2 regions of the Pseudomonas sp. MS01C9 genome follow, and region 1 is predicted to be linked to the other one. Evidence: riboswitches for the same ligand, from Rfam matches in the RefSeq annotation. Region 1 holds a riboswitch; the other holds the start of a gene.
The links. A riboswitch is a leader RNA that binds a small molecule or an ion and turns the genes downstream of it on or off. The one in region 1 is predicted to bind cobalamin.

Region 1 (7,477 bases):
GCCCGGCCGGCACGAAGCGCCCGCCGAGGGCATCGAGCAGACCGCGCATTTCCGCCGGACCGCAGGCATCCAGGCGCGGCGCCACGACCTCGCGCAGGTGCTCGACAATGCTGCTCACCGTCTCCCAGCCTGGCACGTCCAACCCCTCGACCGCGCCGTCCAGGGCCCGTTCGATCAACTGCGCTGCGAACAGCTCCAGGCGTTCGCGGGTATCGCCGACGGTACGCCAGGCCTGGTCGCTGACCTGACACAATGCCTGCGGACGACCGCCGCCCCAAGGCTCGGCCAAGGCGCAATCCAGGGGGTCGAAGCCCAGCTCGAACGCCCTGGCCAGGGCCCGCAGCAGACTGGACTGCGCACCCTTGCCGTCGCCACGGGGAATGCGCAACAACGCCAGCAACGTGTCGATGCGCAGCCGCCCGGCAGGGGATTGACCGAAGACATGCAGCCCGTCGCGGATCTGCGACTCCTTCAAGTCGCACAGGTAGGTGTCCAGGCGCGGCAGCCAGATCGCGGCGTCGGCGTCGCTGTCCAGGGCCGCGTCAAGTTGCAGCTCGCGATCGATGTGGGTCTCGCGCACCAGGCCGAGAATGTCCCGCTGCAGCTCCCGGGCCCGACGCGGATCCAGCAGTTGCGCCTCGTAGTACTCGTCGGCCAGCAACTCCAGGTTACGCAACGGCCCGTAGGTTTCGGCCCGGGTCAGGGGCGGCATCAAATGATCGATGATCACCGCCTGGGTACGGCGCTTGGCCTGGGCGCCCTCGCCCGGATCATTGACGATGAACGGATAGATGTTCGGCAACGGTCCCAGCAGCGCGTCCGGCCAGCAATTCGCCGACAGCCCGACGCCCTTGCCGGGCAGCCACTCGAGGTTGCCGTGCTTGCCGACATGAATGACCGCATGGGCGCCATAGGCGTGGCGCAGCCAGAAATAGAACGCCAGGTAACCATGGGGCGGCACCAGGTCCGGGTCGTGGTACACCGCGCTCGGATCGACCTGATACCCCCGGGCCGGCTGGATGCCGACGAACGTCAGGCCCAGGCGCAGGCCGGCGATCATCAGTCGCCCCTGGCGAAACATCGGATCCTTGTCGGGGGTGCCCCAGCGCTCCAGCACGGCCTGGCGGTTGGACTCGGGCAACGCATCGAACATCGCCCGATAGGCATCGAGGGACAGGCTCTGGTGACACGGACGCAGATCGAGGCTGTCCAGGTCGTTGCTGACCCCGCCGAGCAATTGCTGGATCAGCGCCGTGCCGCTGGCGGGCAATTGCGCTGGCAGCGGATAACCCTCGGCATGCAAGGCGCGCAGGATGTTCAGCGCCGCCGCTGGCGTGTCCAGGCCGACGCCGTTGCCGATGCGTCCATCCCGGGTCGGATAGTTGGCGAGAATCAGGGCTACACGTTTTTCCGCGTTGGGCAGACGCGCCAGGTCGGTCCAGCGCCGCGCCAGCTCGGCAACGAAATCCATGCGCTCGGGCACCGCCCGGTAGCAGACCACGTCGCTCTGGCTGAGCTCACTGCGCCAGGCCAGGTCCTTGAAACTGATGGGGCGACTGATGATCCGCCCGTCCAGCTCCGGCAAGGCAATGTGCATCGCCAGGTCCCGCGGGCCCAGGCCCTGCTCGCTGGCACGCCAGCCGGGCTCGTTGTCCTGGGCGCAGATCGCCTGGATCACCGGAACGTTGCGACGAAACGGGCGCAGGTGCGGTGCTTCGGGACTGGATTGGGCAAATCCCGTGGTGTTGAGGATCACCCCGGCCTCTGCCTCGTCGAGCCAGTCCTGCACCATGGCCAGGCAACCGGGCTCCTTGAGGCTCGCCACGGCCATCGGTAGCGGGTTGAGCCCCGCCGCTTGCAAACGCTGGCAGAACACATCGATGAACGCGGTATTCGCCGCTTGCAGGTGGGAGCGATAGAACAGCACCGCCGCCACCGGTTGTCCGGCCTGCCAGTCGGCTCGCCAGTCAGCGAGGCTGGCCTGGTTGTGCGTGGGGTGATAGATCGCCGTGCGTGGCAGGGCCTGCGGTTCGCCCCATGGATAATCGCGACCGAACCATTGGCTGGCGAGGTTATGGAAAAGGTCCAGGGCATTGCCCAGTCCGCCCTGGCGCAAGAACTGCCAGAGACGGTCGCGGTCCTCGACGGGGACGTTGCTCAGGTCGCTGAGTTCCGGATCAGGACGATCGTCCCCCGGCACCAGGATCAGCTTCACCCCGCGTCCGGCCAATGCCATCAGCCGTTCGATGCCGTAGCGCCAATAGCCGATACCGCCGTGCAGCGACAGCAGGATGACCTTGGCGTGGCGTAGCACGTCTTCGAAGTACAGGTCCACCGAGGCGTGGTTCTGCACTTGCATCGGGTTGGCGAGGCGAAACTCGGGATAATCGCCTGGCAACTGCTTCGCCGCTTCGGCCAGCAGCGCCAGGCTGGAGTCGCCACTGCACAGGATCACCAGCTCGGCGGGGGTCTGCCCCAGGTCGGCAATGTTGTCATCGGACACAAAACCGCCGGGCTGGGTCCTGAGCAGGTGCATGGGTCAGGCGCCGAGGGCGGCGCGCAACTGCGCTTCGAGCAGCCCGGCATCCAGGGCCTGGCCAATCAGGACCAGGCGAGTGACCCGCGCTTCATCCGCGCCCCACTGGCGATCGAAATGCTTGTCGAAGCGCGTACCGACGCCCTGGACCAACAGCCGCATCGGCTTGTTCGGAATCGCCGCGAAGCCTTTGACCCGCAGCACGCCGTGCTGGACCACCAGTTGGGTCAGGGCATCGAGCAACAGACTTTCGTCGGCCTGGGGCAGCTCGATGGAGATGGAGTCGAAGGCGTCATGATCGTGGTCGTCATCGTCGCCGTCGTGGTGATGGTCGTGATGGCTATGGCGGCCGTCGATGTGCTCTTCGGAACCTGCGCCGAGGCCGATCAGCACATCCAGGGGCAGGCGTCCGCTGCTGGCTTCGATGACCTTGACTGCCGGCGGCAGCTCTTCGGCCACCTCCAGGCGGACCTTCGCCAGGTCGCCTGGGCTGATCAGGTCGGCCTTGTTGAGAATCACCAGGTCGGCGCTGGCCAGTTGATCGGCGAACAGCTCATGCAGCGGTGACTCGTGGTCCAGGTTCGGATCGAGTTTGCGCTGGGCGTCCACCTGGTCGGGGAAGGCGGCGAAGGTACCGGCGGCCACGGCCGGGCTGTCGACCACGGTGATCACCGCATCGACAGTGCAGGCACTGCGGATTTCCGGCCATTGGAAGGCCTGGACCAACGGCTTGGGCAGGGCCAGGCCGGAGGTCTCGATCAGGATGTGATCGAGATCGCCACGCCGGGCCACCAGTTCGCGCATGACCGGGAAGAACTCTTCCTGGACCGTGCAGCACAGGCAACCGTTGGCCAGTTCGTAGACGCGGCCGTTGGCCTCTTCCTCGGTGCAACCGATGGAGCACTGCTTGAGGATCTCGCCGTCGATGCCCAGTTCGCCGAACTCGTTGACGATCACGGCGATACGACGCCCCTGGGCGTTGTCGAGCATGTGCCGCAGCAGGGTGGTCTTCCCCGAGCCGAGGAAACCGGTGACGATGGTGACGGGAAGCTTGGCCAGTGTTTTCATCGGATGCCCTTTGGCAAGGTGGCGGGCAAACGGGACGACAACCGCTGGCACAGGCGTGCGCGGAAGATTTCGCCACCGGATCACCCCGCCCGGTTTTAGTGAGAATCTGTGTCGAGGCAGGTCTCCTGGCTGACGGTGGGCCAGTCATCCGACTGGCAATTGCTGCGCCTTCCCGCGCACCCCGGATAAAGGGCATGCACAGTGGCCTTGCAGAAACATCACCGTTCACAGTTGCGGGGGCAGCCGCGGCTTGGACCGCGTTCCCTTCTTAGCTTCGGCGCAGGCCGAAGAACCTCGAAGGCGCAAGGCTACGCAGGGTGTGGGGACGGGTCAATCTCCGCAAGTAAGTTATGCGGTGTCCTTACCGCCGCCATCGCGAGCAGGCTCGCTCCCACATTGGATCCCGCAGCCCCCCCTGTGGGGGCGAGCTTGTTCGCGACGGGCTGCGCAGCGGCCCCCTGTGCATTGACGGCCCCGCCCCACCCATGCTCTCCTGTGCGCCTAGTTACGGGTGCCCTTCACAGGGTGAAACGGGAAACCGGTGAATCGTGTGCTTTACTCCAAAGCCACGTCAGTCCGGTGCTGCCCCCGCAACGGTAAGCGAGCGAAGCGTCTGAACCACTGTGTCCCCGGACATGGGAAGGTGACGCTTGCAGGCCAGGCACGAGCCCGGCACCTCGCGAGCCCGGAGACCGGCCCATGACTCAAGCATCAACAAACCCGCGGTGGGCGGGCGCTGTTCGAACCTCGGCGGTCTTTCGCCCGGGGTCTCATTGCGCTCGCATCCCCCACGGAACAAAAACAGAGGGAAGCGCCATGTCGACCATCAGCAGCACCGCCCGCACCGCCAGCAGCACCACCACCCTGAGCCAACGCCTGAGCGCCGCGATCCTGGCTTCGATCCTGGGTGCGGGGCTGGTCTATTTCGCCGGCTTCTCTCACATCGAAGCGGTGCACAACGCCGCCCACGATACCCGCCACAGCGCCGCCTTCCCCTGCCACTGAGAACTGACGACATGATCAAGCGTATCGCGCAGACCGCCGGTTTCAGCGGCTTGCTGGCCGCCCTGCTGCTGACCCTGTTGCAGAGCTTGTGGGTATCGCCACTGATTCTCCAGGCGGAAACCTTCGAGAAGGCTCCGGCGTCCGAGGTCCATGAGCACACCGACGGCGTTGCCCACACTCACGATGCCGAGGCGTGGGAGCCGGAAGACGGCTGGCAGCGCGTGCTGTCCACCACTGGCGGTAACCTGGTGGTCGCCGTGGGTTTTGCCCTGATGCTCGCGGGCCTGTACACCTTGCGCGCACCGACTCGCACCTCCCAGGGCCTGCTCTGGGGCCTGGCCGGTTACGCCACTTTCGTCCTGGCACCGACCCTTGGCCTGCCCCCGGAGTTGCCCGGCACCGCGGCGGCCGACCTGACCCAGCGGCAGATGTGGTGGATCGGCACTGCGGCGTCCACGGCGGTGGGCATCGCCCTGATCGCCTTCGGCAGGCATTGGCTGCTCAAGCTGTTGGGGGTCGCGACCTTGCTGGTGCCTCACCTCATCGGCGCGCCACAACCTGAAGTCCACTCGATGCTGGCGCCCGAAGCCCTGGAAAGCCAGTTCAAGATCGCCTCCCAGGTCACCAACATCGCCTTCTGGCTGGCCCTGGGCCTGATCAGCGCCTGGCTGTTTCGCCGTGACGGTCAAGCCCACCACGACACATGAGCACCGGGTCGATACTGGTGATCGGCCTGGGCTGTCAGCGCGGTTGCCCGGCCAGCACGCTGCGGGCCTTGCTCGAAGAGACGTTGTTGGCCCACGGCATCGAACTTCACCAAGTGCGGGCCCTGGCCAGCATCGACCTCAAGCGTGACGAGCCCGGGCTGCTGGAACTGGCCGGGCAACTGGCACTGCCGCTGACGTGCTTGAGTGCCGAACAGTTGGCCGGTTACGAGCAGCGGCTCAGTCATCGCTCCGAGATCGCCTTCGAGCGAACCGGTTGCTACGGCATCGCCGAAAGCGCCGCCCTGGCCTTGGCCGACCAATTGGGCACGAAACCCGCAACCCTGCTGATCCCTCGTCAAACAAGCCCCATGAGCACGTTGGCATTGGCGGTCGTGGCGTAAATCCCGATAATCGCCGTCCAGGATCATGAGCGATCTTCATATGGGCGACGCTCACCCCACCTTCCACAGGAGCCGGTCATGACCGTGTACTTCATCGGCGCCGGCCCCGGCGATCCGGAACTGATCACCGTCAAGGGCCAGCGCTTGATCCGCAGTTGCCCGGTGATCATCTACGCCGGCTCCCTGGTGCCGAGCGCCGTGCTCGATGGCCATTGCGCCGAACAAGTGGTCAACAGTGCCGAACTGCACCTGGAACAGATCGTCGGGCTGATGGAAACCGCCCACCGCAAAGGTCAGGACGTGGCCCGGGTGCACTCCGGCGACCCGAGCCTGTACGGCGCCATCGGTGAGCAGATTCGCTGCCTGCGGGCACTTGGCATTCCATTCGAGATCATCCCGGGCGTGACCGCGACCTCAGCCTGCGCAGCCCTGCTGGGCAGCGAACTGACCTTGCCGGATATCTCCCAGAGCGTGATCCTCACCCGTTACGCCGATAAATCCCCGATGCCTGCTGGGGAAGAACTGGGCAATCTGGCACAGCACCGGGCGACCATGGCGATTCACCTGGGGGTCAATCACCTGGAAAAGATCGTCGACGAACTGCTGCCCCACTACGGCGGCGACTGCCCGATTGCGGTGATCCACCGGGCGACGTGGCCGGATCAGGATTGGGTGGTGGGGACGTTGGCGGATATCGCCGGGAAGGTCCAGGCCAAGGGTTTGCGCCGAACGGCGTTGATCCTGGTGGGACGGGTGCTGGGCAATGATGTGTTCAGCGAATCGTCGCTGTACCGCGCCGGGCATGCGCATCTCTACAGGCCTTGACGTAGCCAACCCAGATCCCACAGGGACGGGGGTACAGGCTGACGGCAGAAACTATTGTGGCGAGGGAGCTTGCTCCCCCGCCACACACAATCCGCGGCGAACACGTATTCAGTAGTAGGCGTTTTCTTTCTGCGTATGGTCGGTCACGTCGCGCACGCCCTTGAGCTCCGGGATGCGCTCGAGCAAAGTGCGCTCGATGCCTTCCTTGAGGGTCACGTCGGCCTGGCCGCAGCCCTGGCAGCCGCCACCGAACTGGAGCACGGCGATGCCGTCTTCCACCACATCGATCAGCGACACCTGGCCGCCGTGGCTGGCCAGCCCTGGGTTGATCTCGGTTTGCAGGTAGTAGTTGATGCGCTCATTGATGGGACTGTCGGCGTTGACCATCGGAACCTTGGCGTTCGGCGCCTTGATGGTCAGCTGGCCACCCATGCGGTCGGTGGCATAGTCCACCACCGCGTCGTCCAGGAACGCTTCGCTGAAGGAATCGATGTAGGCGGTGAAGCTCTTGAGCCCCAGCGCGGTGTCTTCGGGCTTTTCTTCACCTGGCTTGCAATAGGCGATACACGTCTCTGCGTACTGGGTGCCAGGCTGGGTGATGAAGATGCGGATCCCGATTCCCGGGGTGTTCTGCTTGGACAGCAGGTCGGCCAGGTAATCGTGGGCGGCATCGGTAATGGTTATGGCGGTCATGGGAACTCCTCGCAGGCTTGCCGGCAGTTTACGCCAATCAGGGCGCCGGACAAAGTCCCAGTATTTTTGTCGGGAAAGCACCCGGCGCCGCAAGGTCTGCCGCCGGGCGCGCCCATCAGAGGTTCTGGTAGCGATTCATATCCAGCACCCCCTCCTCCAGGGGCTCCGTTTCCTGGATATAACGACTCAGATCGTGGAAGTAGTACCAGAATTGCGGGTGACTGCGACGAATGCCCCAGCGC
Region 2 (7,477 bases), 2.3 Mb from region 1:
CGCATCGGCCTGCACCCGGTGGCGGTGATCTTCGCGATCCTGGCAGGCGGTGAGTTGTTTGGTTTTACCGGGATCCTGCTGGCGCTGCCGGTGGCGGCGGTCATCATGGTGCTGGTGCGCCACGCGCGTGACCTGTACAAGGATTCGGACCTCTACAGTGGCGTCGAAGACCCCGATCTGTAGGGCGCGACCGGCCGGGGCGCCAGGGAAATGGTCGCCATGCCGTGTTGCTGCTGCAAACCTTTGATTTTGCTCGTGGAGCGGCGCATTGTGCGGTCTGCTTCACGAGTATAAACTTTGCGAACTTTACACAGAGGCCACTAACGGTTCCTTGGAACTGTCCAGCCAGCATGAAACCGATTCAGTTGCCCCTAGGTGTGCGTCTGCGTGATGACGCCACCTTCATCAACTACTACCCAGGCGCGAATGCCGCTGCACTCGGCTATGTCGAGCGGCTATGCGAAGCCGACGCCGGCTGGACCGAGAGTCTGATCTACCTGTGGGGCAAGGATGGGGTTGGGCGTACGCACCTGTTGCAGGCGGCCTGCCTGAGATTCGAGCAATTGGGCGAGCCGGCGGTGTACCTGCCATTGGCTGAATTGCTGGACCGTGGCGTTGAAATCCTCGACAACCTCGAACAATACGAACTGGTCTGCCTGGACGATCTCCAGGCCGTGGCCGGCAAGGCCGATTGGGAAGAGGCGCTGTTTCATCTTTTCAACCGGTTGCGGGACAGTGGTCGGCGCCTGCTGATCGCTGCCTCCACGTCTCCCCGGGAGTTGCCGGTAAAGCTGGCGGACCTCAAGTCTCGTCTCACCCTGGCGCTGATCTTCCAGATGCGTCCGCTTTCCGATGAAGACAAGCTGCGTGCCTTGCAGTTGCGCGCTTCCCGGCGCGGACTGCATCTGACCGATGAGGTGGGGCATTTCATTCTTACCCGTGGCACCCGCAGCATGAGTGCACTGTTCGAGTTGCTCGAGCGCCTCGACCAGGCCTCCCTTCAAGCCCAGCGCAAGCTGACCATTCCTTTCTTGAAAGAAACCTTGGGCTGGTAGAGCCTGTCCGACTAGTGGCTCTTGGCCTGCTTTGCGCACGAGCAAACCCGCGGCCCTGCTGGGTTGCAGGCCACGCGACATTCAAAATGGGCTTAAGCGCTTAGATGTGATGGCAAAACCGGGAAGTCACATTTTTATCGATTGAATTTGCAAATGAAGTCGATAGAAGGCATAGTCTCGCCATCTTTACAACTACAGCCACGGTCGTGCCCATGCTAAATCGCTTCGCACCCCTCGTGCCTCTCGCACTCGTTACCCTGTTGTTCGGTTGCGCTGCCCACTCCCCAGTGACCCAGCAAGAGCAGCAACCACAGGTCAAGAATTCCGTTACCGCCCAGTCTTCCTCCGTTGCGTTCCAGGAAGAAGTGGCCTCCGACAAAGAGCTGGCGGCCTTCGCCAGCAACAAGCCCTATCAGCTTCCCGTGCTGGCCGACAGCATCCTGGAGCGTGGCATGTCCCTGATCGGGACCCGCTACCGTTTTGGCGGCACCTCCGAGGCGGGCTTCGATTGCAGCGGTTTCATCGGTTATCTGTTTCGCGAAGAGGCCGGCATGAACCTGCCGCGTTCCACCCGCGAAATGATCAACGTGAATGCCCCGCTGGTGGCTCGCAATCAACTGGAGCCGGGTGACTTGCTGTTTTTCAGCACCAATGGGCGCCGTGGACGTGTCAGCCACGCCGGTATCTACCTGGGTGACAACCAGTTCATCCACTCCAGCAGCCGTCGCAGCGGTGGCGTACGCATCGACAGCCTCGGTGACAGCTACTGGAGCAAGACCTTCATCGAAGCCAAGCGCGCCCTGGCCATGGCGCCGACTGTGGTCACCGCTCGCAAGTAAGCGCACAGTTTGTAAGGCAAACTTAAAGTCTTACTTGAAGTTTGCCTCATAGCCGCTAGAATCCTTGATCATTGATTGATGGCAATCCGCCTGCGTTCCAGCAGGCGGATTTGTTTTCATGCCCCGGCAGGAAAAAGCCGCATCCAGATCAGGATCGTTCTGCATATGTCGACGTCGGCCCGCCTCGCTACCCTTCTCCTGGCCGCGCTGCTCAGCGCATGCGCCAGTCGAACCCCGCCCCCTGCGCCTGTGCGTGCTCCGGTGGTATTCGCTCCCTCGCAACCCGTGTCCCCGGCCGCCGAAGACGTACTCTTCCGGGCGCTTGGCCTGGTGGGCACGCCTTATCGCTGGGGTGGCAACACACCGGATTCGGGTTTCGATTGCAGCGGCCTGATCGGTTATGTCTATCGCGACGCGGCCGGTATTTCCCTGCCACGTTCGACCCGCGAAATGATCGGCATGCGAGCCCCGGAAGTCGGTAAGGATGCGTTGCAGAGCGGGGACCTGGTTTTCTTCGCCACCAATGGCGGTTCCCAGGTCAGCCACGCCGGAATCTACGTCGGAGAGGGCCGTTTCGTGCATGCGCCGGCCACCGGTGGGACGGTCAAGCTCGATAGCCTGTCCAAGGCCTATTGGCAGAAGGCTTACCTGGGCGCCAAGCGTGTATTGCAGCCTGAGCATCTGGCACGCAATCCCTGACGTAGATCTTCAGGCCAGCGAGGACCTGTGGCGAGGGGATTTATCCCCGCTGGGCTGCAAAGCAGCCCCAAAGACAGCGGCTTGGATGCGATCGGCCTGAAAACTCCGCATTTCAAGCTCTAGGGCTGCTGCGCAGCCCCGCGGGGATCAATCCCCTCGCCACAGAAGAGTGCGATCAGCGCTATTGGGCAGACACCCGCCAGATCTTGTTCCCCACATCATCGGCCACCAGCAATCCACCCTGTTTGTCGATCACGACACCTACCGGGCGGCCCTGGGCTTTTTCGTCGGCGTTCAGGAAGCCGCTCAGCACATCGACAGGTTGCCCGACCGGCTTGCCAGCACTGAAGGGGACGAAAATCACTTTGTAGCCACTGTGGGGCTTGCGATTCCATGAGCCGTGCTGCCCGATGAACGCTCCCTCGGTAAATGGCGCGGGCAGGTTGCTGCCCTCGGCGAAGGTCAGGCCCAGCGACGCGGTGTGAGGCCCGACGGCATAGTCCGGGGCGATGGCCTTGGCCACCAGGTCCGGTTTCTGGGGCTCGACCCGAGTATCGACATGCTGCCCGTAATAGCTGTAGGGCCAGCCATAGAAGCCGCCATCCTTGACCGAGGTGATGTAGTCCGGCACCAGGTCGCTGCCGATCTCGTCCCGTTCGTTCACCGCTGTCCACAGCGCTCCGCTGCGCGGCTCCCAGGCCAGGCCGTTGGGGTTGCGCAGGCCCGAGGCAAAGATGCGGTGGTTGCCGCTGGCGCGGTCCACTTCCCAGATGGCCGCACGACCTTCTTCAGCCTCCATGCCGTTCTCCGCGACGTTACTGTTCGAGCCGGTGGTGACGTACAGCTTGCTGCCGTCGCGGCTGGCGATGACGTTTTTGGTCCAGTGGTGGTTGAGCGTGCCGCCCGGCAAGTCGACGACCTTGGTGGGCTGCGCCTTGATTTGCGTGTCGCCGTCCTTGTAGGGAAAACGAATCAACCGGTCAGTGTCGGCCACGTACAGGTCATTGCCCACCAGGGTCATGCCGAACGGCGAGTTGAGGTTCTCCAGGAAAACCGTGCGGGTTTCGGCGATGCCGTCGTGATTGGCGTCACGCAGCAGTGTGATGCGATTGGGGCTTGGCACTCCGGCGCCGGCGCGACCCATGACCTTTTTCATTACCCAGCCGCGCACGCCCTTGGAATCGTCTGGCTTGGGTGGGGCATTGGTTTCGGCTACCAGCACATCGCCGTTGGGCAGCACATAGAGCCAGCGTGGATGATCCAGGCCTTCGGCGAAAGCCTTCACTTGCAGGCCCTGGGCCGGCGTCGGCTTGGCGCCGTCCGGCCAGCCGACAGCTTCGGCGATGTTCACGGTGGGGATCAGGGTCTTGTTCGGTTCCGGCAGCTTCGGCGATGGGCCGGTGCCATCGGACACTTGCAGCGTGGACGATTCGCCGCAAGCGACAAGCCCTGCGGCAAGGACAATGGTCAGGAGATGAGGCGGCTTGAGCATGCTGGCTTCCCTATGAATGCATGTGGTTATTCATAGAGAAGCGTAGACGCGCGATGGTTCCACCCGTCAGCCGTGGGCCTGCTTGAACAGTACGGCGATCCCCGGATGATAATGACCGGCCTCGTTGCGCAACTTGCGGTAGGCGTAAGGGAAATACCAGGCCACGGCGCAGGAGTTTTCCTTCTGCAGTTCATCGACCATGTCCTGCAGCTCTTCGGGCGTGGTGCTTTGCTGGGCTTTTTGCGGCGCGACGAACAGGCAGCCCAGCTTCAGGTCGCTGGCGTAGCTGATGCGCTTGGCGTCGCTGGTGGCTTCGAGCAAGGGCTGGGTCAGGTTGAGGCTCTTGACCTTTGGCCAGCGCTGGGTGGCCTGGATGAAGGCGCGCTCATCCGTACCGGCAATGAACAGGTGGGCCCTGGCGTTGCGTTCGCCTTCTTCATTCTGCTTGCGGGTCGGGGCGTCCTGCAGCGTGACCATCTCGGCCATCCAGGCCGCTGCCGAGAGCAATCCCAGGTTGGCTTTTTCGTCGAACCAGTACGGCGTGTCGTTATCCCCGCGCACGGTGTTGTAGCGATCGATGCAGTCGAACCAGCGTTCGAGCATCGGGCGCAGGAACTCCAGTTTTGGATTGCTGATGATCATGCCTTGCATGCGTTGCCCCCTGTTGTTCTTGTGATATCGGGTGGTAATGTCCATTTGATATCATTTGCCGCATCATGGCACAACATTGACGTCATTTTATTGATCCTGGCCAATAAGCGACGCCCGGCCCGCGGTGGCTTTAATTGACGCTCCTGCCCCAACCCTCTAACCTTCGCGGCTTGTTTCAGGTGCTTTGTGGCCGCAGGCCGACAAAGTGAAACAGGGAAGCCGGTGAGCCCATGCGAGCCCGGCGCTGCCCCCGCAACGGTAAATGAGTCAAGGCTGCCCATGAGCCACTGCGTCCAAGGACGTGGGAAGGCGGGTAGCCCGGCATCACGCCGCTCATGAGCCCGGAGACCGGCCTGATCCATTCAACGGCGTCACGGTGGGCGATGCCAGGCTTGTTGCCGTCTCTTTTTGTGCCCGCCCGCCGTTATCCAGTCCCAACGGAGGCCTCCCCATGACCGGTTCCCCCATTTCCGATGCGTCCGATCGCGACGAACGTCACCTGGCGCGCATGCTGCGCAAGAAAGCCGTGATCGACGAGCGTATTGCCAACGCGCCGAACGAGTGCGGCCTGCTGCTGGTGCTGAGCGGCAACGGCAAGGGCAAGAGCAGCTCTGCGTTCGGCATGCTCGCGCGGGCCATGGGGCATGGCATGCAATGCGGCGTGGTGCAGTTCATCAAGGGGCGCAACAGCACCGGGGAAGAACTGTTTTTCCGTCGCTTCCCGGAGCAGGTGCGTTTTCATGTGATGGGGGAAGGATTTACCTGGGAAACCCAGGACCGCCAGCGCGATATCGCTGCTGCCGAAGCCGCCTGGGCGGTGTCGCGCCAGTTGCTGGGCGATCCGTCCATCGGCCTGGTCGTGCTCGATGAACTCAATATCGCCCTCAAGCATGGATACCTGGACCTGGACCAGGTGCTGAGCGACCTGCAGGCCCGCCCGCCCATGCAGCATGTGGTGGTGACCGGGCGTGGCGCCAAGCCGGAAATGATCGAGTTGGCGGATACCGTCACCGAGATGGGCATGATCAAGCACGCCTTCCAGGCCGGCATCAAGGCGCAGAAGGGTGTCGAGCTGTGAGCGATGCCCGCATGCACAGCCGCCAGTGCCCGGCCGTCCTGATCGCAGCCCCTGCCTCGGGGCAGGGCAAGACCACCGTCACCGCCGCGCTGGCCCGGTTGCATCGCAACCAGGGGCGCAGGGTGCGGGTATTCAAGTGCGGTCCGGATTTTCTCGATCCGATGATCCTGGAGCGCGCCAGCGGCGCGCCGGTCTATCAGCTGGACATGTGGATGGTCGGCGAGCAGGAAAGTCGACGGCTGTTGTGGGAAGCCGCCGGGGAGGCGGACCTGATCCTGATCGAAGGCGTGATGGGGCTGTTCGACGGCACCCCGTCCAGTGCCGACCTGGCGCGGCATTTCGGTGTACCGGTGCTGGCGGTGATCGACGGAACGGCCATGGCCCAGACGTTCGGCGCCCTGGCCCTGGGCCTGGCGCGTTATCAAGCGGACCTGCCGTTTGCCGGGGTGCTGGCCAACCGGGTCGGCACCTTGCGGCATGCGCAACTGCTCGAAGGCAGCCTGACCGAAGGGCTGCGCTGGTACGGCGCGTTGTCCCGGGAAACCGGTATCGAATTGCCCAGCCGTCACCTCGGCCTGGTCCAGGCCAGTGAGCTGAATGACCTGGATCTGCGCCTTGATGCTGCCGCCGAGGCCCTGGCGAGCAGTTGCGAAGTGACGCTGCCGCCGGCCGTGACGTTTGCCGCACCCGAGGTGGTGGCCGTGCAACCCTGGCTCGACGGCGTCCGTATCGCCGTGGCGCGGGACGAAGCGTTTGCGTTCACCTACGGCGCAAGCCTCGACCTGCTGCGGGCCATGGGCGCGCAGTTGAGCTTTTTCTCTCCGATCCATGACACGACGCTGCCCGAAGCGGACAGCCTCTACCTGCCTGGCGGTTACCCGGAGCTGCACCATGTCGCCCTGGCCCGGAACGCGTCGATGCTGGCGGCGATCCGGGCTCACCATGAGGCTGGCAAGCCCTTGCTGGCCGAATGCGGCGGCATGTTGTACCTGCTGGATTCGCTGACCGATGTCGAAGGTACTCGCGCCGAGCTGCTGGGCCTGCTGGCCGGCGAGGCGCAGATGCAGAAACGCCTGGCGGCCCTGGCCCTGCAAGCGGTGGAGCTGCCGGAAGGCACCTTGCGGGGCCATACCTACCATCATTCGCTGACCAGCACCGATGTTGCGCCGATCGCTCGTGGCCAGAGTCCCAATGGCGGGCGTGGAGCCGAGGCGGTTTTCCGGCAGGGGCGGATGACGGCTTCCTATGTTCACTTCTATTTTCCATCAAACCCGAGGGCGATCGCCGCGCTGTTCGCGCCGGTCCCCGAGGCCGCCTTCGCGAACACGTTCGATCACCTGACTCCAGTGGAAGCGGGCTTGCTCGCGAAAAGGCCATGACCGACAACGCTTTCTCCCAGGCCGAACGCGACGCCATCTACCGCGCCATCGCCGAGCGCCGCGACATGCGCCACTTCGCAGGTGGCTCGGTTGAGCCGGCCTTGCTGCGGCGCCTGCTGGAAGCGGCGCATCAGGCTCCCAGCGTGGGCCTGATGCAGCCGTGGCGATTCATTCGCATCAGTGACCGCGCCCTGCGCGGCAATATCCGGCAGTTGGTGGAAGAGGAACGTGTTCGCACTGCCGAGGCCCTGGGCGAGCGTAGCGATGAGTTCATGAAGCTCAAG

Region 2: another riboswitch for cobalamin. It lies ahead of cobO (cob(I)yrinic acid a,c-diamide adenosyltransferase); the one in region 1 lies ahead of cobW (cobalamin biosynthesis protein CobW).

The regions. Positions count from the first base shown of each region.
Region 1 covers NZ_CM177073.1:4,767,634-4,775,110, reverse strand. The annotation lists gene cobN (cobaltochelatase subunit CobN) at 1-2,536, opposite strand, end outside; gene cobW (cobalamin biosynthesis protein CobW) at 2,540-3,604, opposite strand; cobalamin riboswitch at 3,703-3,916, opposite strand; cobalamin riboswitch at 4,097-4,319, shown strand; gene AC1M7R_RS21775 (CbtB domain-containing protein) at 4,421-4,609, shown strand; gene AC1M7R_RS21770 (CbtA family protein) at 4,621-5,316, shown strand; gene AC1M7R_RS21765 (cobalamin biosynthesis protein) at 5,313-5,717, shown strand; gene cobM (precorrin-4 C(11)-methyltransferase) at 5,796-6,542, shown strand; gene nfuA (Fe-S biogenesis protein NfuA) at 6,651-7,235, opposite strand; gene AC1M7R_RS21750 (fatty acid cis/trans isomerase) at 7,351-7,477, opposite strand, start outside.
Region 2 covers NZ_CM177073.1:917,894-925,370, reverse strand. The annotation lists gene AC1M7R_RS04300 (AI-2E family transporter) at 1-183, shown strand, start outside; gene hda (DnaA regulatory inactivator Hda) at 351-1,055, shown strand; gene AC1M7R_RS04290 (C40 family peptidase) at 1,268-1,894, shown strand; gene AC1M7R_RS04285 (C40 family peptidase) at 2,060-2,593, shown strand; gene AC1M7R_RS04280 (PQQ-dependent sugar dehydrogenase) at 2,775-4,085, opposite strand; gene AC1M7R_RS04275 (hypothetical protein) at 4,152-4,736, opposite strand; cobalamin riboswitch at 4,897-5,107, shown strand; gene cobO (cob(I)yrinic acid a,c-diamide adenosyltransferase) at 5,188-5,814, shown strand; gene AC1M7R_RS04265 (cobyrinic acid a,c-diamide synthase CobB) at 5,826-7,193, shown strand; gene bluB (5,6-dimethylbenzimidazole synthase) at 7,190-7,477, shown strand, end outside.